4 regions of the Nocardia sp. N2S4-5 genome follow, and region 1 is predicted to be linked to each of the others. Evidence: riboswitches for the same ligand, from Rfam matches in the RefSeq annotation. Region 1 holds a riboswitch; each other region holds the start of a gene.

Region 1 (6,936 bases):
TGGCGTTGCCCTTGCCCGGGCCGATCAGCGTCACCTGCGCGACGTGATCCTTACTCTCGACTGTGAAAGCCTTCCATTCAGTCATTTGTCCAGCGTAGCGACCCGTGTTCGGGCGGCCCGCACCGTGTAAATCCTGTGCAACATTCGCCGCGAACCGCTGTCGGCGGCGGCGTAGCGGTGCAACGATCGGTACCTCAGGATTTGCCGCCTCGGTTTACCGGAGGCCACCATGGTGATGCACAAGGGCATCGGCCTGGAACGTTTCAATTCGCTCCCCCGCACTCGCGCGGTACACGCACTCTATTCCTGCTGCTGCGCCGTGACCTGGGCGGAGAAGGTGGCCGACGGTCGCCCCTATGCCGACCGCGCGGCGCTGCTGAAGGCCGCGGAGGTCGAGTTGCCCGCCCTGTCCGACGCGGATCTCGGCCGCATCTTCGACTCCTTCGTGCGGCAGGAGATCACGGAACGGACCACGGAGCTACTCACCCGCCTCACCCGCGACCGCATCAACCTGATGATCGGCCCGTCCGACGGCTATCCGGAGTACTGAACCGCCCGCGGCCGGAATACCCGCCACCCGGGCAACGTAGGTTGGAACTGTACGAAACCAGCGAGACCGCGCCCGCGAGCGGCGCCGAGGCGGTGACATGAGTTCCTCCGATGCCGAACTCGAGGTACCCGACGATCTGAGCGGAATCACCGCGTCCCAGTACCGGTCCGCCATGCGGCACTACCCCGCCGGCGTCACCATCGTCACCCTCGACTCGGCGACCCGGCCGGTGGGTTTCACCGCCACCTCCTTCGCCTCGCTGTCGCTGGATCCGCCGCTGATCTCGTTCAACATCGCGCACACCTCGTCGAGCATCGACGCCATGCTGGCCGCCGACTCGGTGGTCGTGCACTTTTTGGGCGAGCATCAGCGGCATCTGGCACAGCGGTTCTCCCGAGCCGCCGAGGAACGCTTCGCCGACCAGTCCCTGTGGACCCGGCTCGATACCGGCGAACCGGTCCTGCACGGCACCCCCATCTGGGTACGGGCCGCGGTGCACCGGCTGATCCCCGTCGGCGACCACACCCTGGTGATCGGCCTGGCCACCCGCGTCTACGACAACACCGGCGACCAGCCGATCGCCGCTCCCCTGCTCTACTACAACGGCGGATATCACCGGCCGGTGGGGCTTGACTGAATCGGCTTCCAGCACAAGGCTTTCGCGCGTCCAGGATCAGCGGACCATACGTAAGGTCGCAGCGCGGGGTTGACAAGCGGGGCGGCCGTCTGCCAATCTCGGGCCAGGTCATGAGTGCCAGCGTCAAGCCCCGGCTTGCTGGCCGGCAACCCTCCTCCGCGGCGGGGTGCTCCGGGTGACGACCGGGCCGCTGCCCGACCGGGCAGGGCAAGCGCGGACTCCGACTACTCGTTTCCTCCGGAGTCCCATGACCCGAAGGGTTGACGTGATGACCGCTGCTCTCGACCGCACCTGTGCCGCCGTTGCCCGCGTCTCCGGATGCGATCTGCGAGTTCCGTTGGTACAGGGCGGAACTCGCCGCTACGCCAATTTCGACTACGCCGCCAGCGCACCCGCCCTGGCGCAGGTCGCCGATCGGGTGACCGAACTGCTGCCGTACTACGCCAGCGTGCACCGCGGCGCGGGCTACGCCTCCCGCATCTCGACCGACTGCTACGAGGCCGCCCGCGGCTCGGTGGCACGCTTCCTGAACTGCGCCGACGACCAGACGGTCGTGTTCACCCGCAACACCACCGACGCGCTGAATCTGCTGGCGTCCTGCGTGCCGGGCGACACCGTGGTACTCGACATCGAGCATCACGCCAACTTCCTGCCGTGGACACGGCACGGCCGTCGAGTGGTCCCCGCCGCGGACACGATCGAGGAGACGATCCGCCGCCTCGTCGCGGAACTGTGCACCAAACCCGCTGCGCTGCTTGCGGTTACGGGCGCGTCGAACGTGACCGGCGAACTGCTTCCACTGGAGCGCCTGGCTACCATCGCGCACCAGTGCGGCGCCCGCATCCTGGTCGACGCGGCCCAGCTGGCGCCGCATCGCCGAATCGACCTGCGCGCCACGGGCATTGATTATCTGGCCTGCTCCGGTCACAAGCTCTACGCACCGTTCGGCGCGGGTGTGCTGGTGGGCCACCGGGATTGGCTCGACGCCGCCGAGCCGTACCTCGCGGGCGGGGGCGCGGTGCGTGCGGTCACCGCCACCACCGCCGAATGGGCGCCGGCACCGCAGCGGCACGAGGGTGGCTCCCCGAACGTCCTGGGCGTGGCCGCGCTGGCCGCCGCCTGCGACACCCTGGCCGCCTTGGACGAAGTCGCGGTCGGCGAGCACGAGCGTCAACTCACCCAGCGGCTGCGCGACGGCCTGGAAACCGTTGCGGGAGTGCGCTTCCTGCGCATCTGGTCGGACAGCGCCGACGGCGTCGGCATCGTCGCGTTCACCGTGGACGGCTACGAACCGGGCCACGTCGCCGCCTACCTGTCGGCCGAATACGGCATCGGGGTGCGCGACGGGCGGTTCTGCGCGCATCCGCTGCTGGCCCGCCTCGGTGTGGACGGGGCACTGCGCGCCAGCATCGGGCTGGGCACCTGCGCGGCGGATGTGGACCGGCTGATCGACGCGGTCGACACTCTGGTGCGCGAGGGATCGGCCTGGGACTACGGCCGTACCGAAGGTCAGTGGAATCCGGTGCCGGAGACCCGGGAACGCCTCGCTCCGGGAACGGGCGCGGCGCCGTGCACGGTATGAGCCGGCGTGGCGGTCAGGGTGTGAGGTAGCGCTCGGCGAGTTCCTCGAGCATGGGATCGTTGTCCCCGATCGCGTCGAGCAGTTCGAGGTCGTTCTCGACGGAGAGCTGGCGCGTGTCTTCCTGCTCCGGGTCCGGCGCGCCGTCCTCGTTCAGCTGCCGCAGAATCTTCTCGCGTATCCGTGTTCGCAATGAATCAGCCATACCGTCAGCATGCCCAGCCGACGGCACTTCCCACAGGGACCGCGCCGCGATCTGTCACACCGGCGCCAGCCAGGTCCCCCACGGGGTATTGCGGAACACCGTGAACGCTGTGAACAACGCGAGAATCACCACCAGTTGGGTGCGGCGGATCGAGAACGGGAACGCTCGACCGGGTTGCCCACGCCAGTTCCGCACCGCCCAGTGCCCCAACCACAGCACGAAGCCGACCAGCAGCGGCGCCAGCAGCACATTGCTGTGCACAGCATCGAGGAACCGGCCGTCGGTGAGGTTGTGCACAGCCCGCAACCCGCCGCAGCCCGGACACCACCAGCCGGTCAGCGCGTAGAACGGACAGATGCTGTAGGACCCCGGCACGTGCGGGTCCCGGAAATGCAGCAACGCGACCACGGCGGCCGCCCCGCCCGCCACGAGGGCGGGTTGCCCGAGTCCTCGCCAACCGGGGCGAGTCTCGGTCTGCACGTGCGCGATATCCACAGTCGTCCACGGTAGCCGCCGCGAACTATCTTCCGCCAGGTCAGTCGGGCTGGGCGAACCGCAGTTCGTTGCCGAACGGATCGGCGACGGAGAACCCCGGACCGCCGGGTCCCTCCTCGGGCGGGCCCGGCCGGGCGTAGCCGTAGCGCTTCCCGGCAAGTTCGGCATGCCACCTGTGGATATCGTCCACAGCCGTCCACACCACGGTCCCGGGCGTGCCGTCGCCGTGGTGTTCGCTCAGGTGGATGACCGCCGAACCACGGGACACCTGTGCATAAAGGGGCAGGCCCGGCTCGAAACGGTGCTCCCAGTCCACAGTGAAACCCAGGTATTCACAATAGAATTCGAGCGCCTTGGCCACATCGAAGATGCGCAGCACAGGAATCGGCGCGGCGAAACGCGGGGTGTCGGACATGCCGCGATGCTGCCAGAGGCCGGGGGCCGATCAGCGTGCGGGCGCACCCTCCACGACCGGTGCGGTGAGAGTGCCCGCGAGCATATCCACGAGTTCGCCCCGGGCTGCCGCGTCGGCGGCGGCCACCCGGCCGGATTCGACGGCGCGTTCATGGTCGGCGAGCAGGGCGAACAACACCGTCGGCAGCGCGCGCAACCGCCGAATACGCAGTCGCGACGGGAGTTCGGGCAGTGCCCGCTGCAGGCCGCGCATGATCACGCGCACCGAGGTGCGTTCGGCGGTGTCGAGGTTGGCCGCGTCCGTGACGGCCGGATGCGTCCGAATCTGTTCCAGGAACCGGGCATAGTGGCCGATGCCGTGGTGCGCGCCCAGCTCGAACATCGGGACGACCAGCGCCTCCAGCAAACCGTGCACGGATTCGGCCGAACCCGCTTGCTCGGCAAGCAATTCCAAGCGCCGCACCTCGAGGGTCGCTAGGCGGTGCTCGACGATCGCGGCGATGAGACCGTCGCGCGAGCCGAAGTGGTATTGGATCGCGGAATTGTTGCGCTGCCCCGCCGCCGCGGCGATATCGCGCAGCGGCACGGTCGGTCCGCGTTCGGCGATCAATCGCTCCGCCGCCAGGATGAGCCGCTCCCGGGCCGTCGTCTCCACAGCTGAACAATAACCTCCGACCAGCATGTTGAGAAGTATGTCTTGACAATTAAGCACTATTGCTTAAAGTCTGCGTGTGACGGTGCTCACTGCTCTATTCGCGGCGCGAGCACCCGCTTCCGATACACACAGGACTGCCCGCGCGGTGGTCCGGAGGAGGAATCACCTCGCGATGATCCTGGACACCTTCCGCCTCGACGGCCGCGTCGCCGTCGTCACCGGCGCCGGTCGCGGCATCGGCGCCGCTACCGCGCTCGCCCTTGCCGAGGCCGGCGCCGACGTCGCCATCGCCGCCCGCACCGCCGCCCAACTGGACGAGGTGGCGGACCGGATCCGCGCGCTCGGCCGCCGCGTCGTCACCGTGCCCTGCGACCTATCCGACCTGTCGGCCGTCACCGCGTTCGCCGACACCGCCGCCGCGGAACTGGGCCGCCTCGACATCGTCGTCAACAATGTCGGCGGCACCATGCCGAACACCTTCCTCACCACCACACCGGAATTCCTCGAGGACGCCTTCCGGTTCAATGTGTCCACCGCACACGCCCTCACCCAGGCGGCGGTGCCGCACATGCTCTCCGGCGACGGCGGCTCGGTCGTCAATATCAGCTCGATGATGGGCCGTTCCCCCGGCCGCGGCTTCCTCGCCTACGGCACCGCGAAGGCGGCACTGGCCCACTGGACCCGTTTGGCCGCAACGGATCTCGCGCCCCGCATCCGGGTGAACGCGATCGCGGTCGGCTCGGTACTCACCTCCGCGCTGGAAGTCGTGGCGCAGCAGCCGGAGATCAAGCAGCGGATGGAGGCGGACACGCCGCTGCATCGCCTCGGCGAACCGTGGGAGATCGCGGCCGCCATCGTCTACCTGAGTTCCCGTGCGGGGGGCTACGTCACGGGAAAGATTCTCGAGGTCGACGGCGGCATCGAAAGCCCGAACCTCGAACTCGGACTTCCGGATCTGTGAGGAGAGCACGATGACCTATCGCGTAGTGCAGTGGAGCACCGGCAATGTCGGCCGGTGGTCGCTGCGATCCGTAATCGCCCGGCCCGAACTGGAACTCGTGGGAGTCTGGGTCTCCAGCACGGCGAAAGAGGGCAAGGACGCCGCCGAGCTGGCGGGCCTCGACGAGCCGACCGGCATCCTCGCCACCACCGACGCCGAGGCGCTGCTCGCCCTGAAACCCGACTGCATCGTGCACACCGCCATGGCCGACGACCGCCTCATGGAGGCCGTCGAGGACCTGAAGACCTTCCTCCGGGCGGGCATCAACGTGGTGTCCAGCAGCCCCGTATTCCTCCAATTCCCTTACGGCACAATGCCCGCGGAAGCCATCGACCCGATCGTCGCGGCGGCCGAGGAGGGCGCCGCCTCCCTGTGGGTGAACGGCATCGACCCCGGCTGGGCCAACGACTGGCTGCCGCTGCTGGTCACCAGCGGCAGCGAACGCATCGACCAGGTCGTCTGCTCGGAGCTGATGGACTACTCCACCTACGACAACCCGAAGGTCCTGTTCGACATCATGGGCTTCGGCAGCGCCCTCGACGACCTCCCCCTGCTCCTGCAACCCGGCGTCCTCACCCTCGCCTGGGGCAGCGTCGTCCGCCAACTCGCGGCCGCGCTGGACGTCGAACTGGACGAGGTGACACAGCATTTCGAACGCCTCCCCACCCCCGACCGGCTCGAGGTCGCCGGCCGCACCGTCGAAGCCGGAACCGCCGCCGCCCTCCGCTTCCAGGTCAACGGAATGCGCTCGGGCCGCGCGGTTTTCGTCCTCGAACACATCACCCGCCTACACCCCGACCTCGCCCCCGAATGGCCCCAGCCCACCGGAAAGGGTTGCTACCGAGTAGAAGTCAAGGGCGAGCCCGACTACCAGCTCGACCTCCAGCTCTACAGCGGCGGCGACCACGCCAAAGCGGGCCTCGTCGGCACCGCAGCCCGCCTGGTCAGCTGCGTCCCCGCGGTAATCGAGGCCCGCCCCGGCCTCCTGACCGCCGCAGACCTCCCCCTCACCACCGGCCGGGGCTTGGTCAGCTGACAGCCCGCCCCTAGTCGTCCATGTCAACCACAAACGTCACAAGCCAAGACCCCGCCCCCGAATACGCCGGATCATGCTGAATAGTGTGCGACACAATCCGCCCACCCCCCAACGCCTGCAACAACTCCGGCTCATTCAACCCCTCGGGCGTCAAGTCGAAGTACAACGCCCGCCCCACCATCGGCTGCGTCTTCCCATCAACCCGCCACATAACAAACCGTTGCGCCATGCGGGGAAGGTACGCCTCTAGCGACCTCAGGTCGAAACCACCTACCCTTCCCCCTGACCCGTTAGTTCAAGACGAACCCGAGGGCCCATGACATCGACCGGCTACGAGACGCTGCACTTCTCCCAGGCAACCCCCC
Region 2 (6,936 bases), 860 kb from region 1:
TTAATACGCGAGACAATAGACTCTAGATAGTTCGTTGTCGGAACGGTTAGGTAGGCCGACCAGTCGGTCAGGAGCCTAGGGACCCTAGTCAATTCCGGTACGGTGAATGGTTACTTCGGAAAGACAAGGAATACGTCACTCCTGCTCTGCTCGAGGCGGTCCAGGGCGGCGGACAGGTCGGTGAGGGCGTCGGCTATCTGTGCCAGCCGCTCGGTACCCAGTTCCGCCGCAAGGCGTTTCGCCATGTCGGCATGCTGGGGGTTGATGCGGCGGACGGCATTGTGACCGGCCTCGGTGACGGCGACCAGTTTGGCGCGACGGTGGGCGGGATTGGGGTGGTACTCGGCGAAACCCTTGGCTACCAACAGATCTGCGATGCGTTGCACGCTCTGGCGGGCGAGGCCCATCTCCCGGGCGATTCCGGCGACCGGTAGCGGCTCGCGCAGGATGGCGCCCAAGACCTGCCACCATGCCACGGTAATGCCCGCGGGACGGGCCAATTCCTCTGCGACGGCGAGGAATTGGCCGTTCAGTTTGAAGGTGGTGACCGCCGCGGTGGCGAACAGGTCCTGGTCGGTGCGGGTCATCCGCGCGCGGCGGTCTCGGGCACCGCACGCTGCTGCTCGTACTCGGCCAGCGTGTAGAAGCCCTGCGGATCGTTGTTCCCGTAGAGCGCGTACCAGGCGTCGAGCACGTGCGGCTCGTAGACATCCAACCGCGCCAGCACCGCCCGCGCGAAGTCGACCGGCCGAGTACCGGTGGCCGTGATGAGATCTCCGGCCGTCACCGCAGGCTCGGCGACATAGCGCGCGCCGCCCGAATACTCGCTCATGGCAAGGAAACTCGCGTCGTTACTGGTGTGCGCACGGTCGTCGAGCAGCCCTTCCGTCGCCAAACCGAAGGTGGCCCCGCAGATCCCCGCCACGGGCACGCCCGCCGCCAGGAATTCGCGCGCCTTGCGGCCGAAGGCGGTCAGATCGCCCGTGACCCACGTGTCGGCGCCCGGCAGGAGCAGCATCGCACTGTCGGCCGACGACAGCTCCTCCAGCGTGATATCCGGAACGACCCGCATCCCGCCCGCCGACACGACCGAATCCAGCGTCGCGCCGACCGTCCGCACCTGCCAGGCCCCCGGCTCGCGCTGCCACAGCGACCGGTTGATGTGCGCGGTGGCGTGCCCGACCTCCCAATCGGCGAACGTGTCGTAAACGGCCATGTGCACTGTCTTCATCATGACAGTATGCTGTCATATTTGACAGCATACTGTCAATGCACTTCGAGCAGCAGACCGAGGACGCCGACTGGGACTTCCGATCAGCTCAGCGCCTGTTCCAGATCCCCGAGCAGATCCTCCACGTCCTCCAGGCCGATCGAGATCCGCACCACGCCGTCGGTAATCCCCACGGCCGCACGGCCTTCCGGCCCCATCGCCCGATGGGTGGTGGTGGCCGGATGCGTGATCAGGGTCTTGGCGTCGCCGAGATTGTTGGAGATGTCGACGACCCGCAGCCGGTTCAGCACCTCGAACGCGCGCTTCTTCGCCGCGTCGTCACCGCTGCCGGACGCGAGTTCGAAGGTGACGACGGTACCGCCCGCCGACATCTGCTCCCGCGCCAGCGTGTACTGCGGATGTGATTGCAGGAAGGGATATTTCGTCCAGGACACGGCGGGATGCCGCTCCAGGAACTCGGCCACCCGCAGCGCCGACTCCGCGGACTGGCGCACCCGCAGCGGCATGGTCTCCAGCCCCTTCAGCAGGGTCCAGGCGTTGAACGCGCTCAGCGCCGGGCCGGTGTGCCGCATGAGATGCTTCACCGGGCCGTCGATGTAGTCGTGCGGGCCCAGAATGGCGCCGCCCAGCACCCGGCCCTGGCCGTCGATGTGCTTGGTGCCCGAATACACCACGATGTCGGCGCCCAGATCCAGGCTGCGCTGTAGCAGCGGGGTGGCAAAGACGTTGTCCAGCACCACTTTCGCGCCCGCGGCGTGCGCCAGCTCGGACACCCGCCGGACGTCGACCAAGGTCTGCATCGGGTTGGAGGGCGTCTCGAAGAACACGGCCTGGGTGGGCTGCGACAGCGCCTCCTCCCATTGGTCGAGATCCTCGCCGTCGACGAACACGGTCTCCACGCCCCAGCGCGGCAGGATCTCGTTGCAGACCACGAAACAGGACCCGAACAGGCTGCGCGCCGCCACCAGCCGATCGCCCTCGCCCAGCAGCGCCGCGAGCGCGGTGAAGACGGCCGACATGCCGCTGGCGGTCGCGAAACACGCCTCGGCCCCCTCGATCAGGCGCATCCGCTCCTCGAACATGGCGACCGTCGGGTTGCCGTAGCGCGAGTAGACGAAATGCTCGACGTCGCCGGTGAACGCGGCCTCGGCCGCCTCGGCGCTCTCGTACACGAAACCGGAGGACAGGTACAGCGCCTCGGCGGTCTCCTCGAACCCGGACCGCCGCAGCCCGCCGCGCACGCTCAGGGTCGCGGGACCCACGCCCTCGGGCAGCGGCTTGTCGAACGCGCCGCCCGTGATCACGACTGCCGCCACGGGAGTCCGAGGGCGCGCCAGCCCGCGCCGCCGCGATGCCCCTGCGGATCCAGCGGACCCTCGAAGCCCTCGAGCACGTTGAACGACGGTGCGAAACCGGCCGCGGTCGACGCGGTCGCGGCGCCGATGGAGCGCTGCCCCGACCGGCAGAGGAAGATCACGGGGGCGTCGCCGTCCGGATCCCGCTCGGCCAGCACCTGCTTCAGCTGATCGACGAACGCCGCGTTGGGCGCGCCCGTCCCGTCGACCCATTCGATCAGCGCCGTCGGCCGATCGATCGAGCTGGTGTCCGGCACCCCGACGAACCGCCACTCGGCCTCGGTCCGCACGTCGATCAGAACCGCATCGGGATTGTCGCGCAATAGATCCCACGCCTGCTTCGGGGTGATGTCGCCCGCATAACTCACTTCTCGCACCTCCTGAGAATCCGCACTTGCCGCACCGTGAGGACACCGATGCGTGGCCAGGTCGTCACCCGGAGCACCCCACCGCGGAGGAGGGTTGCCGACCAGCGAGCCGGGGCTTGGCGCTGGCGCTCATGACCTGAAATTGAGAGTGCCCGGTCACGAGGTCGCATGTCAAACCTCCGTTCACGGCCGGTCGCAGACCAGCCAGGTGCCGTCGGCACGGGTCAAACTCCAGGTCGACGTGGTTTCGCGGCCGTCGATCCGGCTGGTCACCGCGGCCCGGGCGTGGTCGCCCTCGACGGCCGTGTCGGCGACCTTCACGATCTCGACCTCCTTGCCGACGGCGTCCGGCCCCAGGGGCGAACGGGCGGCATCGAAGCCGCGGCAGGCGGTCGTGGCGCGGCGGTCGGCATTCGAATCCGCCTGCGCGGTGGCGAAATCGCGCGCCGCGATCGCGACTCGGTCGGCGTCTGTGAGATTCTTCTCAGCCGGCCGGGTCAGCGCGAGCGCGACGATGCCCGCGAGCACCAGCACCGCCACCACCGCGGCCGCCAGGAACGGGACCGGGGACTTGATGCTGTCGCGCTGGTCGATCGGGGTCGGCTCGTCGGCGTCGGTCATGCGTCGATCATCCCTGGTGGGCCGGAGTGCCGCAGATCACATCGGCATTTCCCGGCGGATCCCGGGAATAACGATCACGACGACCACCGATAGACTCAACAGAATGCCCGGCCCAGGCCGGGTCCGGACCACATCCCGGACAGCAACGAAGCAGCATCGAGCGGATGTCGGATCGGCGGGGTGCGGCCCGGCCCATGCGTCAACTTAGCCTAAGCTAAGAAGGACGGCTGAACAACGCGGCTGAGTACATGACGACAGAGTTCTCTACCAGAGGGTGCGCGTAAGAATGACGGAATACAGTGCGACCAACCCACTGCGCATTGCGATCGTGGGCGCCGGACCGGCCGGAATCTACGCCGCCGACGCCCTGATGAAGTCCGATGCCGAGGTGAGCATCGACCTGTACGAGCGGATGCCCGCACCGTTCGGGCTCATTCGCTACGGGGTCGCTCCCGACCATCCGCGCATCAAGGGCATCGTCACCGCACTGCACAAGGTCCTCGACAAGCCGCAGGTACGACTGCTCGGCAACATCGACTACGGCACCGACATCACCCTGTCGGACATGCGGCAGTTCTACGACGCGGTGATCTTCTCCACCGGCGCCAACGCCGACCGTGCCCTGCCCGTGCCCGGCATCGATCTGGACGGCTCCTACGGCGCCGCCGACTTCGTCTCCTGGTACGACGGCCACCCCGACGTGCCGCGTTCCTGGCCTCTCGACGCCGAGAAGGTGGCCGTGCTGGGCGTCGGCAACGTCGCGCTCGACGTGGCGCGCGTGCTCGCCAAGACCGGCGACGAACTGCTGCCGACCGAGATCCCGCCGAACGTCTACGAGGGCCTCCAGCACAACAAGGCGCTCGAGGTGCACGTGTTCGGCCGCCGCGGTCCCGCGCAGGCCAAGTTCACGCCGCTGGAGCTGCGCGAGCTGGACCACTCGCCGACCATCGAGGTCATCGTCGACCCCGAGGACATCGACTACGACGAGGGCTCCGAGGCCGCCCGCCGCCACTCCAAGCAGGTCGACATGGTCTGCAACACGCTGGAGCAGTGGGCGATCCGCGACGTCGGCAATCGGCCGCACAAGCTGTTCCTGCACTTCTTCGAATCGCCGCACGAGATCCTCGGCGAGGACGGCAAGGTCGTCGGGCTGCGCACCGAGCGCACCCAGCTCGACGGCACCGGCAACGTGAAGGGCACCGGCGACTACAACGAGTGGGACGTCCAGGCCGTGTACCGGGCCGTCGGCTACCTGTCGCAGAACATCCCGCAGCTGCCCTTCGACGAGCAGGCCGGCACCGTCCCGAACGAGGCGGGCCGGGTCCTCGCCGACGACAACGCCGACGATCCGGCGCAGCGATTCGTGCCCGCCACCTACGTCACCGGCTGGATCAAGCGCGGCCCCGTCGGCCTGATCGGCCACACCAAGGGCGACGCCAACGAGACCATCGCCTGTCTGCTCGACGACGCCGCGAACTTCACCCCCGCCGCCGAGCGCGAGCCGGAGGCCGTGACCACGTGGCTGGAGGAGAAGGGCATCCCGTTCACCACCTGGGCGGGCTGGTACCGGCTGGACGCGCACGAGCGGTCGCTCGGCGAGCCGCAGGGCCGCGAGCGCGTCAAGGTGGTCGAGCGGCACGAGATGCTCGCCGCCAGCGAACCGCACAAAGCCTGAGACAAACGCACGGCCGTTACCACGGCTTACGCATTCGTCACCGTTGTGAGGCATGCTGATCACGTGTTCGATGCCCATGTCCACCTCATCGATCCGCGGTTCCCGCTGAGCGAGAACGAGGGCTACCTGCCGCGGCCCTACACCATCGCCGACTATCGAAAGCGCATGTCGCGCTTCGACATCGACGGTGGCGCCGTGGTCAGCGCGTCGTTCCAGGGCACCGATACCGGCTTCATGCGGGCCGCGCTGGCCGAACTCGGGCCGAACTGGGTGGGTGTGCTGAACCCGGATCCCGATGCCTCCGACGAACAGATCGCCGAGCTGGACCGGGCGGGCGTGCGCGCGCTGCGGTTCAACCTCAAGCGAGCTGCCGGCGACATCGTGACGCTGACCATGGCGGCGCTGCGGGCGCACGACATCGCCGGCTGGCACGTCGAGCTGTACATCGACGGGTCGATGCTGGGTTCGCTGGAGCCGGTGATCTCCAAACTGCCGGCGCTGTCGATCGACCACATGGGTATGTCCGACGACTGCCTGCCGTACCTGCTGAACCTGGTCGACCGGGGCGCCCGGGTGAAGGCGTCGGGATTCGGCCGGGTGTCGATGAACGTGGTGTCGGCGATGCGGCGGATCCACACGGTGAACCCCGGCGCGCTGATGTTCGGCTCCGACCTGCCCGGCACCCGCGCCGGTCGGCCGTTCCGGGATTCGGATATCGAACTGATCGCCGATGCCGTCGGCACGGACATGTACAAGGTGCTCGAGGACAACGCCCGCGCCTTCTACCGGCTGCCGGTGAAGGTGCGCGCGGCCCACGAGGAACCCGCGCCCACGCTGCCGATCCGGACCGGGGAGCCGCCGACGCTGCGGCTCGACCGCCGCGATCTACCGAAACCCGCGCCCGCCGATACCGTTCCGCTGCCGGTGATCGAGTAGGCCGCGGGCGGCGGCACCCTGTCGTCGTCACCTCCGACGTTATTGTCATACTGACAATACCGGGCTGTGCTCCGGTAGAACGGGATCGACGACGAACCGAGGTAGGGCGTGAGCACTCCATCCGCAGCCACGAAGCAGGGCCCGCTGGCGGGCATCCGAGTTGTTGAACTGGCCGGTATCGGCCCCGGCCCGCACGCGGCGCTGCTGCTCGCGGATCTGGGCGCGGACGTGGTGCGGGTGCAGCGGCCCGGCATGCTGCCGGGGTTCATGGAGCGCCCGCAGTGGCGTGGCCGCACGATCGTCGAGGCCAACCTCAAGGACGCCGCCGACATCGAGCGGGTGCTGGGCCTGATCGAGAAGGCCGATGTGCTGATCGAGGGCTTCCGGCCGGGCGTCACCGAGCGCATGGGCCTGGGCCCCGACGCGGCCCTGGAACGCAACCCGCGCCTGGTGTACGGCCGCATGACCGGGTGGGGCCAGCACGGCCCGCTCGCCGACCGCGCGGGCCACGACATCAACTACATCTCGCTGACCGGCGTGCTGAACGCCATCGGCCGCAAAGGTGAGCGGCCGGTGCCGCCGCTGAACATGGTCGGCGACTTCGGCGGCGGCTCGATGTTCCTGGTGTTCGGCATCCTGGCGGCGCTGGTGGAGCGGCAGAGTTCCGGTAAGGGGCAGGTCATCGATGCCGCGATGATCGACGGCGCGCTGTCGCTGTCGCACATGATCTGGGGCATGCGCGGGGTGGGC
Region 3 (6,936 bases), 1.5 Mb from region 1:
CGCCGCCGGGGCCAGCAGCGCACCGAAGGCGCCCTGCAGCGCGCGGCCCGCGAACAGTTCCGCGGAGTTCTGCGCCAGGCCGGCCAGCGCCGACGCGGCGGCGAAGCCGACCAGGCCGATCAGGAAGATCCGGCGGCGGCCCAGGTAGTCGGCGAGGCGGCCACCGAGCAGCAGCAGGCCGCCGAAGATCAGCGTGTAGGCGGTGAGCACCCACTGCTTGTCGCCGTCGCTGATGCCCAGGTCCTGCTGGGCGAACGGCAGCGAGATGGTCACGATCGTGGCGTCGAGCACCACCATGAGCTGGGCCAGGGCGATGACGCCCAGCGCCCACCAGCGTGCCGAGCTTGGGCCCGGCGGAGGTATCGGGAGTAACGAGTGTCCCGGTTTCGGTCATGAGGGGACTCCTGCATCGAAAGAATTGTGTCGCCATCGTGTCACCGGACGACAATTGGCGTCAAGAGAAAAATGTCCGAGTGTGACATTTGGCGGTACTAGTCACATTGAGAGCCGATCGCGATAGAATCGGGGCATGCTCGACTCACCGCCGCGTCACGCCCAGCCCGGCCTGCGTGAACGCAAGAAGCAGCAGACCAGGGACCGCATCATCGAGGTGGCGCTGCGGTTGTGCGACGCGAACGGCTTCGAGGCGACGACGGTCGAGCAGATCGCGGAGGCGGCCGATGTGTCGCCGCGGACGGTGAACCGGTACTTCGAGCTGAAGGAGGACATCGTCCTCGCCCCGATCGAGGACTGGGGCAAGGCGATCGGCGCCGAACTGCGCAAACAACCGGTCACGGGGAACGAACTGCAGGCCCTGCTCGACACCTACCTGGCCGTCACCGCGGAGAGCATCTCGGACGGCCCGGTGCCGTTCGAGTGGTTCCAGCGCATGCAGCGGATCAGCCGGACCAGCCCGACGGTACGAGCCCGCAGCATGGACATCGCCGACTCCAAGACCGTCGAGATCCACACCGCGCTCGCCGAGCGCATCGGCGCCGACAGCGAATCGATGACGGTCCGGCTCATCGCGGCCACCTTCAACGCGATCCTGCGCACCGGCATGGAATGCGATGCCGAGGTGCCCGAGGGCGAGCCGGCGGTCTCGGCGGAGGCCAGTGTGCGGGCAGTGCGCGGCGCCTACGACGAGTTCGTCCGCCGCTGCGCGGTTCCCGTGGCCGCGGCCGACGGCGGCGGCAGCGACCCGCGACGATAGCGGCGACCTGGCCTCGCCTCCGTCACCGGCGATCCGCTACCATCCCATTCAGGTCATGAGTGCCAGCGCCAAGCCCCGGCTTGCTGGCCGGCAACCCTCCAGTTGCGGTGGGGTGCTCCGGGTGATGACCGGGCTCTCGAAAGCCGAGAGCAAGCGCGACTTATCAGGAGGTCCCGAGATGTGTTGTTGCCGGTCGCTACCCGAGCCCCGCTGACAGCCGCATACGGCCTTTTCACCTGGAGTAGTACATGAGCGACTCGACTGCTGCTGTCTGCGACCCGGCGAACATCTCCCACGGCCCGCGCGGCACCGAGCATCCGATGCCGTCCGGTCGTATCGCTACCATCGAAGATGTGTGTTCTCCCCTGCTCGCTTCGGCATCGGCCCAGCATGCGCGGCCGACTCGCGGCGGGCGGCCGGTCTCCGGCGGGGCGGCGCACGGCATCGATGACGTTCCGGCCGGCCGGTGTGGCGGGCCCGCGGCGGCGGCACGGTGACCGTGAGCACCGAACCGACGACGACCCGGTCGGCCGCCGCTGCCCTGTTGCCCCCGCCGGACGGCACGCTCGGCACCCTCGCCCTCGGCGCGGTCCGGCTGGAGAACGGGGCGGTGATTCCCGAGGTCGAGCTGGCCGTGCAGCGTTGGGGCGAGCTGTCGCCCGACGCGGACAACGTCGTGCTGATCGAACACGCGCTGACGGGCGACTCACACGTGGTGGGCCCGCAGGACGAGGTGCATCCGCTGCCGGGCTGGTGGGACGGCGTCGTGGGGCCGGGCGCCCCGCTCGACACCGACCAGTGGTGCGTGATCGCCACCAATGTGCTCGGCGGCTGTCAGGGCAGCACCGGGCCGTCCTCCCTCGCGCCGGACGGAAAGCCCTGGGGCGCAAGGTTTCCCGAGATCTCCATCCGCGATCAGGTGACCGCCGAGGTGGCGCTGTGCGACCTGCTCGGCATCGAGCGACTCGCCGCGGTGGTCGGCGGATCGATGGGTGGGATGCGGGTGCTGGAGTGGATGGTCGGCTACCCGCAGCGGGTCGAGGCCGCGCTGGTGCTGGCCGTCGGGGCCCGCGCCACCGCCGATCAAATCGGCACCCAGACCACCCAGATCGCCGCCATCCAGGCCGACCCGAACTGGCAAGGCGGCAACTATCACGGCACCGGCCGCGCACCGACCGCCGGGCTGGGGATCGCCCGCCGGATCGCGCACCTGTCCTACCGCACCGAATTCGAACTCGATCACCGCTTCGAGAACCATGCGCAGGACGACGAGGATCCGCGCGACGGCGGCCGCTACGCGGTGCAGAGCTACCTGGAGTATCAGGCGCAGAAGCTGGTACACCGCTTCGACGCGGCCACCTACGTGCTGCTGACCGAGGCCATGAACAGGCACGATGTCGGGCGCGGGCGGGGCGGGATCACGGCCGCGCTGGCGGCCACCCCCGTGCCCTGCATCGTCGGCGGCGTCGACTCGGATCGGCTGTATCCGCTGCGCACACAGCAGGAGTTGGCCGATCTGCTGCCGGGCTGCCGCGGCCTCGAGGTAGTGCACTCGCGCGACGGGCACGACGGTTTCCTCACCGAGACCGAGGCGGTCGGCAAGCTGCTGGTGGAGACGATGGAGCTGGTGCACTCGGCGCGGGCCGCGCGCTGAGCCGTCGATTCGCCGTCAGCCGACGCCGAGGCTGTTGATGGTCGCGGCCAAGGCGATGACGGCGCCGCCGAGCACCGCGTAGGCGCCGACGTCGAAGGGCTTGCCGCGCACCGCGAGCAGCCCGACCCGGGCGGTCGGCAGGCAGGCCCGCAATGCCGACGCCAGCAGTGTCGCCCCGCCGATCACGTACGCGCCGCGTCGCCAGCGGTCCTGCGCCACGAACACCACGGCCACCAACAGCACCGTTACCACGAGCAGCATCGGCAGGTGGTTGCGGAAGAACCGGCCGACCGGGCCGGAGCGGTGCGCGGGAGCTGCGGGGGCTTCGATCACGCCCCGATTCTCGCATTGCGCGCGCCGGTCCCGCCGATGTGGCACCGGAGCGGCCGATGCGGGGGTCGTGCGATGCTTGTCGCCGTGCTCCATGTGGTGTTCTTCGAGCCTCGTATCCCGCCCAACACGGGCAACGCGATCCGCTTGGCGGCCGGCACCGGCTGTGAGCTGCATCTGATCGAACCGCTCGGCTTCGATCTATCCGAACCGAAGCTACGCCGGGCGGGGCTGGACTACCACGATCTGGCGTCGGTGACCGTGCACGCCGATCTCGATGCCGCATGGCAGGTCATCCGGCCCGAGCGGGTATTCGCGTTCACGACCAAGGCGACGACGCGCAACACCGATATCGCCTATCGCAAGGGTGATGTGCTGCTGTTCGGGCCCGAGCCGACCGGATTGCCGGAGGACGTGCTCGCCGACTCCCGCATCACCGATCAGCTGCGGATTCCGATGCTGCCCGGGCGACGGTCGATGAATCTGTCCAATGCGGCGGCGGTCGCGGTCTACGAGGCGTGGCGGCAGCTGGGGTTCCCGGGCGCGGTGTAGGACGTCAGTCGATTTCGAAGCGTTTGAAGCGGGACGTGGCTCCCGCCGTGAGCCGGACCGAGCTTTTCGGGACGCCGTAGTGTGCGGCCAGGAGTTCGACGGCGGCCTTGTTCGCCTTGCCCTCGACGGCGGGCGCACGCACGTAAAGCTGTAGCGTGCCGTCGTCGAGGGACTCGACCAGCGGGCCCTTCTTACTGTTCGGCTTGATCACCGCCCGGACGACGGTCGGCGGCATCGGCACCCCCTGTTTCCGCCGTTCCGGTGCGCTGCGGCGAATCTCCCTCTGCGGCAGCGGCTTCCGCAGGAGTCGATCCCTTCTCAGCGGCAGCGTTTTCCGCGGGAGCTGAAGCCTTCTCGGCGGCAACATTTTTCGCCGGAGCCGAAGCGTTCTCGGCGTCAGTCCTTTCCGCGTGGACCGGTGTCTTCTGGGCTGCAGTCTCTTCCGCGGAGACCGAGGCCTTCTCGGCAGCCGCGCCTTCCGCCGGGACCGAGACCTTCTCGGCGGCAGTCCTTTCCGCGGGTGCTGGCGCCTTCTCGGCGGCCGTGCCTTTCGGAGAGACTGATGCCTTGTCAGCGGCTGGATCCCGCTCCGATTCCGGCGGCGTCGGCGGGACCTGTTGCGGCGTAGGGGAACGACGTCTGGTCGCCAACCGCACTACACCCCAGACGACGGCGGCGAGCAGGAGCAGGAACCCGAGCCACGGGAGCGCGTTACCGGTCGACTTCAGCGCCCGCACCAGCGAATTCCAGCCGTCGACGATGCGGTTCCAGTAGTTGTCGGGCTTCGACCCCGGCGGCTCGTCGGTGCTGAGCTGGATGGTGAGCGTGGACAGGGCGACCTCGTCGTCCAGCTGGCGTTTGCGGGCGGTGAGGCTGTCCAGCTCGCCCTGCCGGCTCGACAGCGCGTTCTCGGCGGCGATCAGGTCGGCGGTGGTGGCGGCGCTCGAGACCAGCGCGCGCAGGCGATCGACCGAGGCCTGCAGGGCCTTGATCCGCGCGTCGAGGTCCTGCCATTGCATGGTCACGTCCGAGCGTTCGGTGGTCACGCTGGTGACCTCGCCGATGCCGCCGAGTCCGTCGACGAAGCCGTCGGTCTTGTCGGCGGGCACCCGGACGGTCAGCGTCGCACGGGCTTTGGTGGTGTCGGTGCCGGGCTGCTCGGAGCGGCTGTCCACCCGGCCGTCGACGGTCCGCACCCGGTCGGCGACCTTTCCGGCGGCGCCGATCGGGTCGGCGGTGGTGATGTCGACGCTGCCTGTGACGATCTCCTTGCGCTCGACGGTGGTGTCGGCGGAGTCGCTGTTCTGCTGCTTCGGGCTCGCGGGTCCGGCCTCGCGCAGGGCGGGCGGACCGGACGGTGCGGTCGCCGCGTACGGAGCGCCACGGGATCCCGAACCGTGCGCGGTATCGGAGTGCTCGGCTCCCCCGCACCCGGCCAGCAATGCCAGGGTCAGCAGACCGACCGGCAGGACAGCGAGTCTTCTCATGGGACGCAGCGTAGCCATCCGCCGGACGTTTCACCCGTGATCCGTCGCCGACCGTAATCGTGGCGGCGGCCGGTCTGCGGGCGGCTCCCGTTCGCCGTACGGAAGGCGCAGGTCCACCACATTGTGCGCGAGAACGCGGGCGTCGGTTCCGGCGAGCAGCAGGAGCGCACCGGAATGCACGGTGCGGACCCGATCGCGGCCGGTGCGGCGGATTTCCAGCGTGACCACGGGTGTGAGCGACGCACGCCGCAGAGTGTCGTTGCCGCCCTGCCGATCCCACCGCGTCTCTTGTTGAATCCAGACGGCGGTGGCGGTGGTGTGGTCCGGGGCGTTCGGCTCCCAGGACAGGTTGGTGATGATCGGCTCGGAACCGTGCCAGCGTAGGTCCGTCAGCGCGGAACAGGGCGCGAGCCATGGCGGGTCGAAGGTTTCCGTGCGGTCTCGTGCCAGGTCGATACGCACGAGACGGGCGGTGCCGCAGGTGTTCCCGTCACGCGCGTAGCCGCTCAGCGTGACCGCCCGGCCGTCAGGACGCAACGCGGCCGTCGCGAAGGCGGTGTTGACGCCCGTTCCCATGGTGTCCAACGGCCGGGCGGCGGCCGTGTCCGCGTCGACCGCCGACAGATGGTTGATGCCCCAGGACGCGCCGCGCGGAGACTCGACGCGGTCGATGATCAAGGTTCGCTGGTCGGCGGTGAGCAGTCGCGGGGCCGAGAGCACATTGCCCGGGGCGACGGACTCCTGCGGCAGGGAGATCGACATGGCCGCAACGGGTTTCGGGCTCAACAGATCGGCCCGCAGATAGGTGTCGGGCTCCTGCCACCAGCCGACGGTAGTGCCGGTCAGGGGAAAGATCCGCGTGCAGTGGCACTCCAGCCGCTGCGGCAGCATGGCGCCACTGTCCGTCTCCACGACAGCGACCCGGCCAGTGTCATCGAGGGCGTAAACATGCGAATCATCGCGGGTGAAACCGAAATCCACGTATTCACCGGTATGCCGCCCGATCTCCCGATCCGCCGTGGCAAGCACCAACTCGCTCCGTGACCGAAACACGAACGGCCGGTCGACCACGGCCTCCGACCCGTGCGCCACACCGGACTCCGAAACAGAACCCGAAAACCCACCCGCACACCCAGACGCGACAAGCACCCAAACCACAACCGACGCCGCAACCCCCGCACGACGACATCCGCGTCGGCGCACAGCGCCCGTCCACGTCACGCCGATACCACCCACGCGCACCACAGAGCGAAACCCGCAGCAGCCGTTCATGTCTCAGTCCCCCAGCCCGGGAAGCTCACGACGGCGGCCGGTGGTGGCTGTGCGGCAGCGGACGCGCACTGTGCCGAGTCGCGTCAACCGATTCCGCGCGTCGGCCTCCTCGTCGGTGTCGGTATTGCGGTGAGCAGTTCTGGGTGTCCGCGTTCGACTTGCGGGGATCAGCGACCGATCGCCGCGACGCCCTGCGGTCGCGTCGCCGTCAGCGGTGGTTGCCAGGGCGGAGAGGACGGTGGGGTGCATGCGGGCTGCGGATCCTCCTGCCCGCCACTCGGTATCGCGATCTCCGTCTGTCGCGCGGCGGGTGGGTTCGGGGCGGGTGGTCATCCGAGGACCTCCAGGGCGCGGGCGTAGTACTCCTGGCGGGCGGACAGGCCGTTGTAGCCGCCGTTGACGGCTCGGGTGACGGCGGCGAAATCGTC
Region 4 (6,936 bases), 180 kb from region 1:
GGCGTAGCCCCCGCAGCCAGCTCCACCGGATCCCCAGGCAACAAATACAACACCGCGAACGACACCGTGAACGCCGCCCACAACACCGCAACCGCCTGCAAAACCCGCACACTCACATACCGCTTCATCCCCACACCCCCAATCCCCCGCGCCGCGCTCCCAGTTCGCGGGACGGAATGCGCCGGCGCAGCGCGGGAGCAACCTCGGATTGGAACAGCTCCAGGCTTTCGCGATGTTGTTTGTCGGTGAAGCCGTCGCCGTCGGCGGATAAGTGGATTACCTCGTGGCCGAATTGTTCGTGGTAGCGCAGCACCTTTTCCAGCACCTGTGCCGGGCTGCCGATCAGGGCCGAACTGCGGTCGACGAAGTCCTCTACGGTCTGGAATACGCTGGGGAGGCCGTGCTTTCGTGCCACGGACTGTCGTGCCTCGAAGATCGGGCGGTACCGTTCGAGTGCGTCCCGAGAGTCGCGGGTCACGTGGAAACCGGCGGTGCCCGCGCCGATCAGCGCGGCCGCGGGGTCGTGGCCGTAGGCGGCCCAGCGTTCTCGATAGTGCTGCACCAGTTCGGCATACGGCTCGATGGGGTAGGTAACGTTCGCGGAAAAGAGCGGATCACCGTAGCGCGCGGCCAGATCCACCGATTCCCGGCTGGTGGCGCTGCCGTGCCAGATGCGCAGGCGCGGCTGTAGCGGCCGCGGCAGCGCCTTGGCCTCGGTCAGCGAGGGCCGGAACCGGCCGCTCCAAGTGACGCTGTCGTGTTCCCACAGCTGCCGGAACAGTTCGTAGCCTTCGCGATTGCGATCCCACTGATCGTCGGGAGTGACATGGAACAGCTGCGCCTGCGCGGCGCCATTACCCTTGCCGATGATCAGTTCGAGCCGGCCGCCGGAGAGATTGTCCAGCGTCGAATAGTCCTCGAAGGCCCGCACCGGATCCAGCAGACTCAGCGTGGTGACACCGGTGAACAGCGCGATCCGCGAGGTCACCGCGGCGATATGGGAGAGCACCACCGGCGGCGCGGAGGAGATGAACGGATCCTCGTGCCGCTCACCGACGGCGAACCCGTCGTAGCCGAGTTCCTCTGCGAGCCGGGCACTGTCGACCACCCGCCGCAAGCGCTGCGCCGGGGATTCGGTCACGCCGGTGACCGGGTCGGGCTGGTGTGTGATCAGTGTCAGCAGCAGGAATTTCATGCCACGCACACCTCCTCGGTCCTTCTCGGCCACCGCACGGAACGGCCTGAGCTCATCTGCTTTTCGTGCGCCGAGCGCCACGGGGAGGCGGGCGATTCCGCACCGGTCTCAGAGCACATGGGCCAGGAAGGCTTTGGTGCGCGAATGGGCCGGGGCGTCCAAAACCTGTTCGGGCGGCCCCTGTTCGACGATCTCCCCCGAATCCATCAGCACCACGGTGTCGGCGATCTCTCGCGCGAAACCGATCTCATGGGTGACGATGACCAGCGTGGCGCCGTCGCGGGCGAGCCCGCGGATCACCGCCAGGACCTCGCCGACCAGTTCCGGATCCAGCGCCGAGGTGGGCTCGTCGAACAGCACCACCGCCGGGCGCAGGGCCAGCGCCCGCGCGATCGCCACCCGCTGCTGCTGTCCGCCGGACAACCGCCGCGGGTACTCCGCCGCCTTGTCCGCCAGTCCCACCCGCTCGAGCAGCTGCCCGGCCTCCGCTTCCGCCTCGGACCGCCGCCGCCCCTGCGCGGAAACCGGTGCCAGCACGACGTTTTCGAGCACCGTCAGATGGGGGAACAGGTTGAAGTCCTGGAAAACGAAGCCGATCCGCGAGCGCTGCCGCAGAATCTCGCGTTCACTCAGCTCGTGCAGTTTCGCGCCCTTACGGCGATAGCCCACCAATTCGCCGCTCACCCGGACGCTACCGGCGTCGACCTTCTCCAGGTGATTGATGGTGCGCAGCAGTGTCGACTTGCCCGATCCGGACGGCCCGAGAATGACGGTCACCTCACCGGGCCGAACCGCCAGATCGACCCCGCGCAGCACCTCCTCGGCCCCGAAACGCTTTCGCACCCCGCGTAATTCGACCGCGTACGCGGCGGAACGCAGGCCGTCGTCGGTGTCGGGCTCGCTCATCGGCGTTCCTCCGTGATCTCGGCGATCTTGCCGCGCACCCGCTGCCAGGGTGTCGGCGGCAGCTCGCGCCGGCCGCCCTTGGCGAAATGCCGCTCGATGTAGTACTGCACGACGGTCAGCACCGTGGTGAGCACGATGTACCAGACGGTGGCCACCATCAGCAGCGGCACCACTCGCCCGTTACGGCCGAAGATGACCTGGACCTGGTAGAACAGCTCGGCGATGGCCATCACCGACACGATCGAGGTGCCCTTGAACAGGCTGATCACCTCGTTGGCGGCATTGGGCAGGATGCCGCGCATGGCTTGGGGCGCGACGATGGTGAAGAACTGACGCCGCCACGGCAGGCCGAGCGACTTGGCGGCCTCCAGCTGCCCCGGATCGACCGAGATGATCCCGGCGCGAATGATCTCCGCCGAATACGCCGCCTGGTGCAGCGCCAGCCCGATCACGGCTGCGGTGAACCCGCTGATCACGCCGTTGACGTCGAAGGTCAGGAAGGCCGGGCCGAACGGAATGCCGATCGACATCCGCTGGTACAGGTAGGCGATGTTGAACCAGAACAGCAGCTGCACGATCAGCGGGATGGACCGAAAAGCCCACACGTAGACCCACGCGATCACTTGCAGCACAGGGATTTTCGACAGCCTCGCGACCGCCAGCCAGATCCCGAGCAGGAACCCGAACAGCGTGCCCCAGAAGGTCAGTTCCACGGTCACCCGCACGGCCTCGAGGACCGATCGGGCCGTGAAGTACCGGGTGAAGGTCGGCCAGTCCCAACCGGGGTTGGTGGCGAGGCCGTGCACGAACTGCGCGACCACCACCAGCGCGGCCGCCCCGACCAGCCAGCGCCACGGATGCCAGGTACGCGCGACGGGTAGCGCGTCCTCCTCGGCGGCCGATACCACGCCGGACGACTCTGCGGCGGCCAGTGTGCTCATGGAATCGCGATCCTCCATCGGTCCTGGCGGTAGCACCCGCACCCGGCGAGCGGGGGGTTGCTGCGGTCTCGTCGAGCCAGGTCTCTCAACCGCTCTGGATGGGTGAAATCGACGGTAAAGGAGCCTCGACCGGATGTCTGCCCTCCCGATCACCGTGAATCCAACTGTTGGCAAAGGGTTTTCCCCAGCGGACCCGGGAATTGCACAGGAGAGGACGCCCTCTGTGTACAGTGCTGTTCGCAATACTCTAGTGTGAAATCACAGTTGTTCTGAATCCGCTAGGAGATCCGCTCATGAAAGACCTGACCGGCCGGAAATGCCTGATCACCGGCGCGGCCAGCGGCATCGGCCGGGCCACCGCCCTGGCCGCGGCGCGCCAGGGGGCGCAGCTGTTCCTGACCGACATCGCCGAGGCCGGACTACGGGAGACGGCGCGGCTGGTCGAGGAGGCCGGGGGCCGGGTGGCGGCGCTGCAGGCGCTGGACGTATCGGACTACGACGCCGTGACCGCGTGGGCCGAGCGGGTGCACGCCGAGCACGGCAGCCTCGACGTGGTCATGAACATCGCCGGCATCGCCACCTGGGGCACTGTGGAGAACCTCGAGCACCGGCACTGGCGTGCCGTCATCGACGTGAATCTGATGGGACCTATCCACATCATCGAGAATTTCGTGCCGCCGATGGTGCGAGCCGGGCGCGGCGGCCATCTGGTGAACGTGTCCTCTGCGGCCGGGCTGCTCGCCCTGCCCTGGCACGCCGCCTACAGCGCCAGCAAGTTCGGGCTGCGGGGCATCTCGGACGTGCTGCGATTCGATCTGGAGCGACACGGCATCGGGGTGAGCCTGGTGGTGCCGGGCGCGGTGCGGACGCCGCTGGTGGGCACCGTGCAGATCGTCGGGGTGGACCGCGACGATCCGCGGGTGCGAAAGCTGACCGGACTGTTCGAGGGACACGCGGCGAGCCCGGAGCAGGTGGCCGATCGGATCATCGCGGGCATCGAGCGCAATCGCTACCTGGTGCACACGTCGTTCGACATCCGCGTGGCGTACTGGTTCGCCCGGAAATTCGCGCTGCCCTACGAGATCGTGATGCGCATCGCGAACCGGCAGTTCAGCAGGCTGCTCGAGGAGCGGAACCGGGCGTCCGCGCTGGAGTGAGCCGGACGTGTGGGCCGCGCCGACGAACCGAATGCCCCGCTTTTGCTTGCGCCGGTGCGGTATTCATGGCTCAATCCGAGTGGATGTGGCAGTCGGAGCGAGCGGGGACCACCGATGATGACTCGGAATTCGCATCGCTGGGAGCCGACCGGCGAAGCGGACATGGTGGAGCTACAGGATCTGGCCTCCGGCCGGGCCGTGCAGCTCGTGCGCCCCGCGGCCGACGAGCTACCCGGTGAACTGCTCGCCGAGACCGAAGAACTGGTGTTCCGGTGGGCGAGCCTGGGCACGCACGCCCAGGCCGAGGCCGAGCTCGGCGACCTGCACCCGACCTCCACGCTGTCGGCCCTGAGCTGGCTGTGCGCGCTGTGGGCGGTGGTGTGCGAGACCAGACTGGGCAAATCGGCCGGCGACATCATTCGCGACCTGGACTATCGCGGTGGCTGGCGCAAGATCCGCACCGACGAGGAGGCCCACGTGTGGAACGGGCTGACCCAGCGGGTGCGGCTCGGCGCGCTCGCGGCGCTGACCGAGGACCCGCGGGCCGTCGAATCCTATTACCGCGCGTGCACCGATCCGCCGGACATCGGCCCGACCCTGGTGCGGCACACGCTGATTCATCTCGACGCCTTCAGCCAGGACATGCACATGCACGACCTGCAAGCCCGGGGACTGGCGGCGACGCTGGTGGCACATACCGATCCGCTACCGGGCCCGCGCCGCCGCCTGTGTTTCCGCCCGTCCCATCCACTGTGATCCCTATGCGTCCGGGATGTCTTGCCCCTCATCATGTTCCAGACATCCGCGGACACGACGCCCGTCCGGCAGGACCGGGCGTGTGCCGGATCACTACAGCGGCGCGACGCCGACGACCACACCGATCCAATCGGGGTTCACCCAATTCCAGGCTCGCTGAGCCGGATCGGCCACCGGTACGGCGGAATCCTCGATCAGCTCCCGTAACAACCGCGGCCACCGCGGCAGCGTGAAGGTGAAATCGCCCGGGTCAGTGGGCGACACCATTGCGCACCTCTTCGGGATGCAGGCGGCGGAACCGGCTGCCGTGGAAGACCAGCGGGTCGACCTCGGCCCGGGTCGCCAAGCGCCGGACCCGCAGGATGACCACATGATGATCGCCCGCGGGGACCTGGGTCTCGATCACGCCTTCGAGCCACGCCGAGGCGCCGTCGACGAAAACCGAGTGCCCGGCGCCGCGATGCAGTTCCAGGTCCCGGAAGCGGTCACCGTTCTTGGAGCTGAGCGACCGGGCGGCGTCGTGCTGCTCGGTACCCAGCAGGCTCAGGCCCAGATAACTGGCCGCGGACAACCGGGGCCAGGTGGTGGAGCTGTTCTGCACACAGAACGACACCAGGGGCGGGTCCAGCGACACCGGGACGAAGGTGCTGACCGCCAATCCGTATGGGGTGCCGCCGATTTCGGCGCACACCGCGACGACTCCACTGGGGAACGCGGCGAAGGCGCGGCGTAAACCGGCGCCGTCGGCGGGAATTTCGTGCAGTTCAGCCATGATTCACCAGCTCGATCTCGACTACGTCGGCCACCGTTCGCGGTCTGCTCATCGTCGCTCCCAGTGTGCGCCTCGAAGGGGCGCCGAGCACGATTCCCGAGCACCCGGCGCGAACTCCACTACATCACCCCCAGCGTAGGGAACGCGAGAGTTTCGATCGCCGGGATCGCATCGGTGGTCCGGAGCACGCGGCCCCGGCAGGCCGCTCGCTCCGGCGCGCTCGCTGGGGTCAGAGAACGCTTGTGCCACAAGGGTATTCGAATGCGGACCGGCCCCGCCCGGCACGGCTTCCGGACGGGACCGGCGTCCCCCCGGCGACACTGCGCCGGGTCTTCCCCACCTACTTCGGAGCCGGTGCGAACGGCTGGTTGATGGTGGTGAAGTACTGTGCGGCCGCCAGCACGGCCACGGGCGCGGTGACCAGCAGCTGACCGGCCAGCGTGCCCAGCGCGCCGACGGCGATGATGCCGCCGAGGCAGCCGATCACGGCCGCGGGCAGGAACGCCCCGAACAGGCCGACGATGGCGGCGGCGGCCACGGTGGCGCCCGCGATGCCGCCCAGCAGGCAGCCGACGGCACCGCCGGCGATACCGCCGACCAGTGTCCCGATGGTCGCGCCCGCGCTGATGGTGCTGGTCAGCCGGGTCCAAGCGGCCACTTCACGGTCGTAGGGCGTCTTGAAGGGGGCCAGTTCCTCGAACGGCAGCGCCACCGGCCGGTAGGTGGCGTGCGCGAGGTCGAATTGCGGGGTGAGCGTCGCGGTGCGGTCCTGGATCTCGGCGGCGATCGGGAAGACGAAATCGTCCACCCGGAACGACAGCTCCGTCCCGGCGACCGTGCTGCCGTCCGCGGCCTTGATCGTGAACACCCCGTTGTCCACATCGAGCGAACCGACATCGGTCGAGATGATGGTGGCACTTTCGGTGGTTCTGGCCTGGTAGTTCACGACGCCGTCGGGGGCCGGAGCCGCGTACGCCGTGCCTGTGGCTATGCTTGTTGCCGCTGTCACCAGAGTGGCGACAGCGGTGAATTTCCTCATCTTCACCAGCTTGTTCCTCATCATCAGGCTGCGGCGGGTCAGCTGCAGTTCGGGATTCATGGGTGGCGGATTCGCCGGAAGTGCCGCGGCGGCCCGGGTAACCTGCTGCGGCTGCCGCCAAGTCTCAGCGAGTTCTCAGCGATTTGTCAGGGCTAAGAACCAGGCAGATT

Evidence for each region. Region 1 has a riboswitch for S-adenosylmethionine ahead of ACFMRZ_RS20420 (aminotransferase class V-fold PLP-dependent enzyme). Riboswitches for the same ligand answer to the same signal wherever they lie in the genome.
Region 2: another riboswitch for S-adenosylmethionine. It lies ahead of ACFMRZ_RS24395 (rhodanese-like domain-containing protein); the one in region 1 lies ahead of ACFMRZ_RS20420 (aminotransferase class V-fold PLP-dependent enzyme).
Region 3: another riboswitch for S-adenosylmethionine. It lies ahead of ACFMRZ_RS27435 (hypothetical protein); the one in region 1 lies ahead of ACFMRZ_RS20420 (aminotransferase class V-fold PLP-dependent enzyme).
Region 4: another riboswitch for S-adenosylmethionine. It lies ahead of ACFMRZ_RS21275 (amino acid ABC transporter permease); the one in region 1 lies ahead of ACFMRZ_RS20420 (aminotransferase class V-fold PLP-dependent enzyme).

Annotation. Positions count from the first base shown of each region.
Region 1 is NZ_JBIUPM010000001.1:4,468,742-4,475,677, forward strand. It holds gene ACFMRZ_RS20405 (crotonase/enoyl-CoA hydratase family protein) at 1-85, opposite strand, end outside; gene ACFMRZ_RS20410 (2-oxo-4-hydroxy-4-carboxy-5-ureidoimidazoline decarboxylase) at 230-550, shown strand; gene ACFMRZ_RS20415 (flavin reductase family protein) at 648-1,187, shown strand; SAM riboswitch class IV at 1,294-1,407, shown strand; gene ACFMRZ_RS20420 (aminotransferase class V-fold PLP-dependent enzyme) at 1,456-2,769, shown strand; gene ACFMRZ_RS20425 (hypothetical protein) at 2,783-2,971, opposite strand; gene ACFMRZ_RS20430 (DUF2752 domain-containing protein) at 3,026-3,466, opposite strand; gene ACFMRZ_RS20435 (glyoxalase superfamily protein) at 3,507-3,881, opposite strand; gene ACFMRZ_RS20440 (TetR family transcriptional regulator) at 3,912-4,535, opposite strand; gene ACFMRZ_RS20445 (SDR family oxidoreductase) at 4,708-5,496, shown strand; gene ACFMRZ_RS20450 (diacylglycerol kinase) at 5,507-6,571, shown strand; gene ACFMRZ_RS20455 (hypothetical protein) at 6,888-6,936, shown strand, end outside.
Region 2 is NZ_JBIUPM010000001.1:5,328,307-5,335,242, reverse strand. It holds gene ACFMRZ_RS24415 (restriction endonuclease, SacI family) at 1-30, shown strand, start outside; gene ACFMRZ_RS24410 (MarR family winged helix-turn-helix transcriptional regulator) at 111-587, opposite strand; gene ACFMRZ_RS24405 (DJ-1/PfpI family protein) at 584-1,234, opposite strand; gene ACFMRZ_RS24400 (O-succinylhomoserine sulfhydrylase) at 1,315-2,535, opposite strand; gene ACFMRZ_RS24395 (rhodanese-like domain-containing protein) at 2,532-2,954, opposite strand; SAM riboswitch class IV at 2,972-3,091, opposite strand; gene ACFMRZ_RS24390 (hypothetical protein) at 3,138-3,575, opposite strand; gene ACFMRZ_RS24385 (FAD-dependent oxidoreductase) at 3,862-5,250, shown strand; gene ACFMRZ_RS24380 (amidohydrolase) at 5,314-6,186, shown strand; gene ACFMRZ_RS24375 (CaiB/BaiF CoA-transferase family protein) at 6,295-6,936, shown strand, end outside.
Region 3 is NZ_JBIUPM010000001.1:5,963,009-5,969,944, reverse strand. It holds gene ACFMRZ_RS27445 (MFS transporter) at 1-309, opposite strand, end outside; gene ACFMRZ_RS27440 (TetR/AcrR family transcriptional regulator) at 530-1,213, shown strand; SAM riboswitch class IV at 1,265-1,375, shown strand; gene ACFMRZ_RS27435 (hypothetical protein) at 1,462-1,710, shown strand; gene ACFMRZ_RS27430 (homoserine O-acetyltransferase) at 1,707-2,867, shown strand; gene ACFMRZ_RS27425 (DUF3017 domain-containing protein) at 2,883-3,128, opposite strand; gene ACFMRZ_RS27420 (tRNA (cytidine(34)-2'-O)-methyltransferase) at 3,273-3,749, shown strand; gene ACFMRZ_RS27415 (DUF167 domain-containing protein) at 3,754-3,984, opposite strand; gene ACFMRZ_RS27410 (DUF4349 domain-containing protein) at 3,941-5,236, opposite strand; gene ACFMRZ_RS27405 (hypothetical protein) at 5,267-6,265, opposite strand; gene ACFMRZ_RS27400 (glycoside hydrolase family 19 protein) at 6,838-6,936, opposite strand, start outside.
Region 4 is NZ_JBIUPM010000001.1:4,651,352-4,658,287, forward strand. It holds gene ACFMRZ_RS21260 (ABC transporter permease) at 1-128, opposite strand, end outside; gene ACFMRZ_RS21265 (LLM class flavin-dependent oxidoreductase) at 125-1,195, opposite strand; gene ACFMRZ_RS21270 (amino acid ABC transporter ATP-binding protein) at 1,304-2,101, opposite strand; gene ACFMRZ_RS21275 (amino acid ABC transporter permease) at 2,098-3,042, opposite strand; SAM riboswitch class I at 3,054-3,147, opposite strand; gene ACFMRZ_RS21280 (SDR family oxidoreductase) at 3,336-4,199, shown strand; gene ACFMRZ_RS21285 (hypothetical protein) at 4,314-4,955, shown strand; gene ACFMRZ_RS21290 (hypothetical protein) at 5,049-5,222, opposite strand; gene ACFMRZ_RS21295 (flavin reductase family protein) at 5,206-5,727, opposite strand; gene ACFMRZ_RS21300 (hypothetical protein) at 6,068-6,772, opposite strand.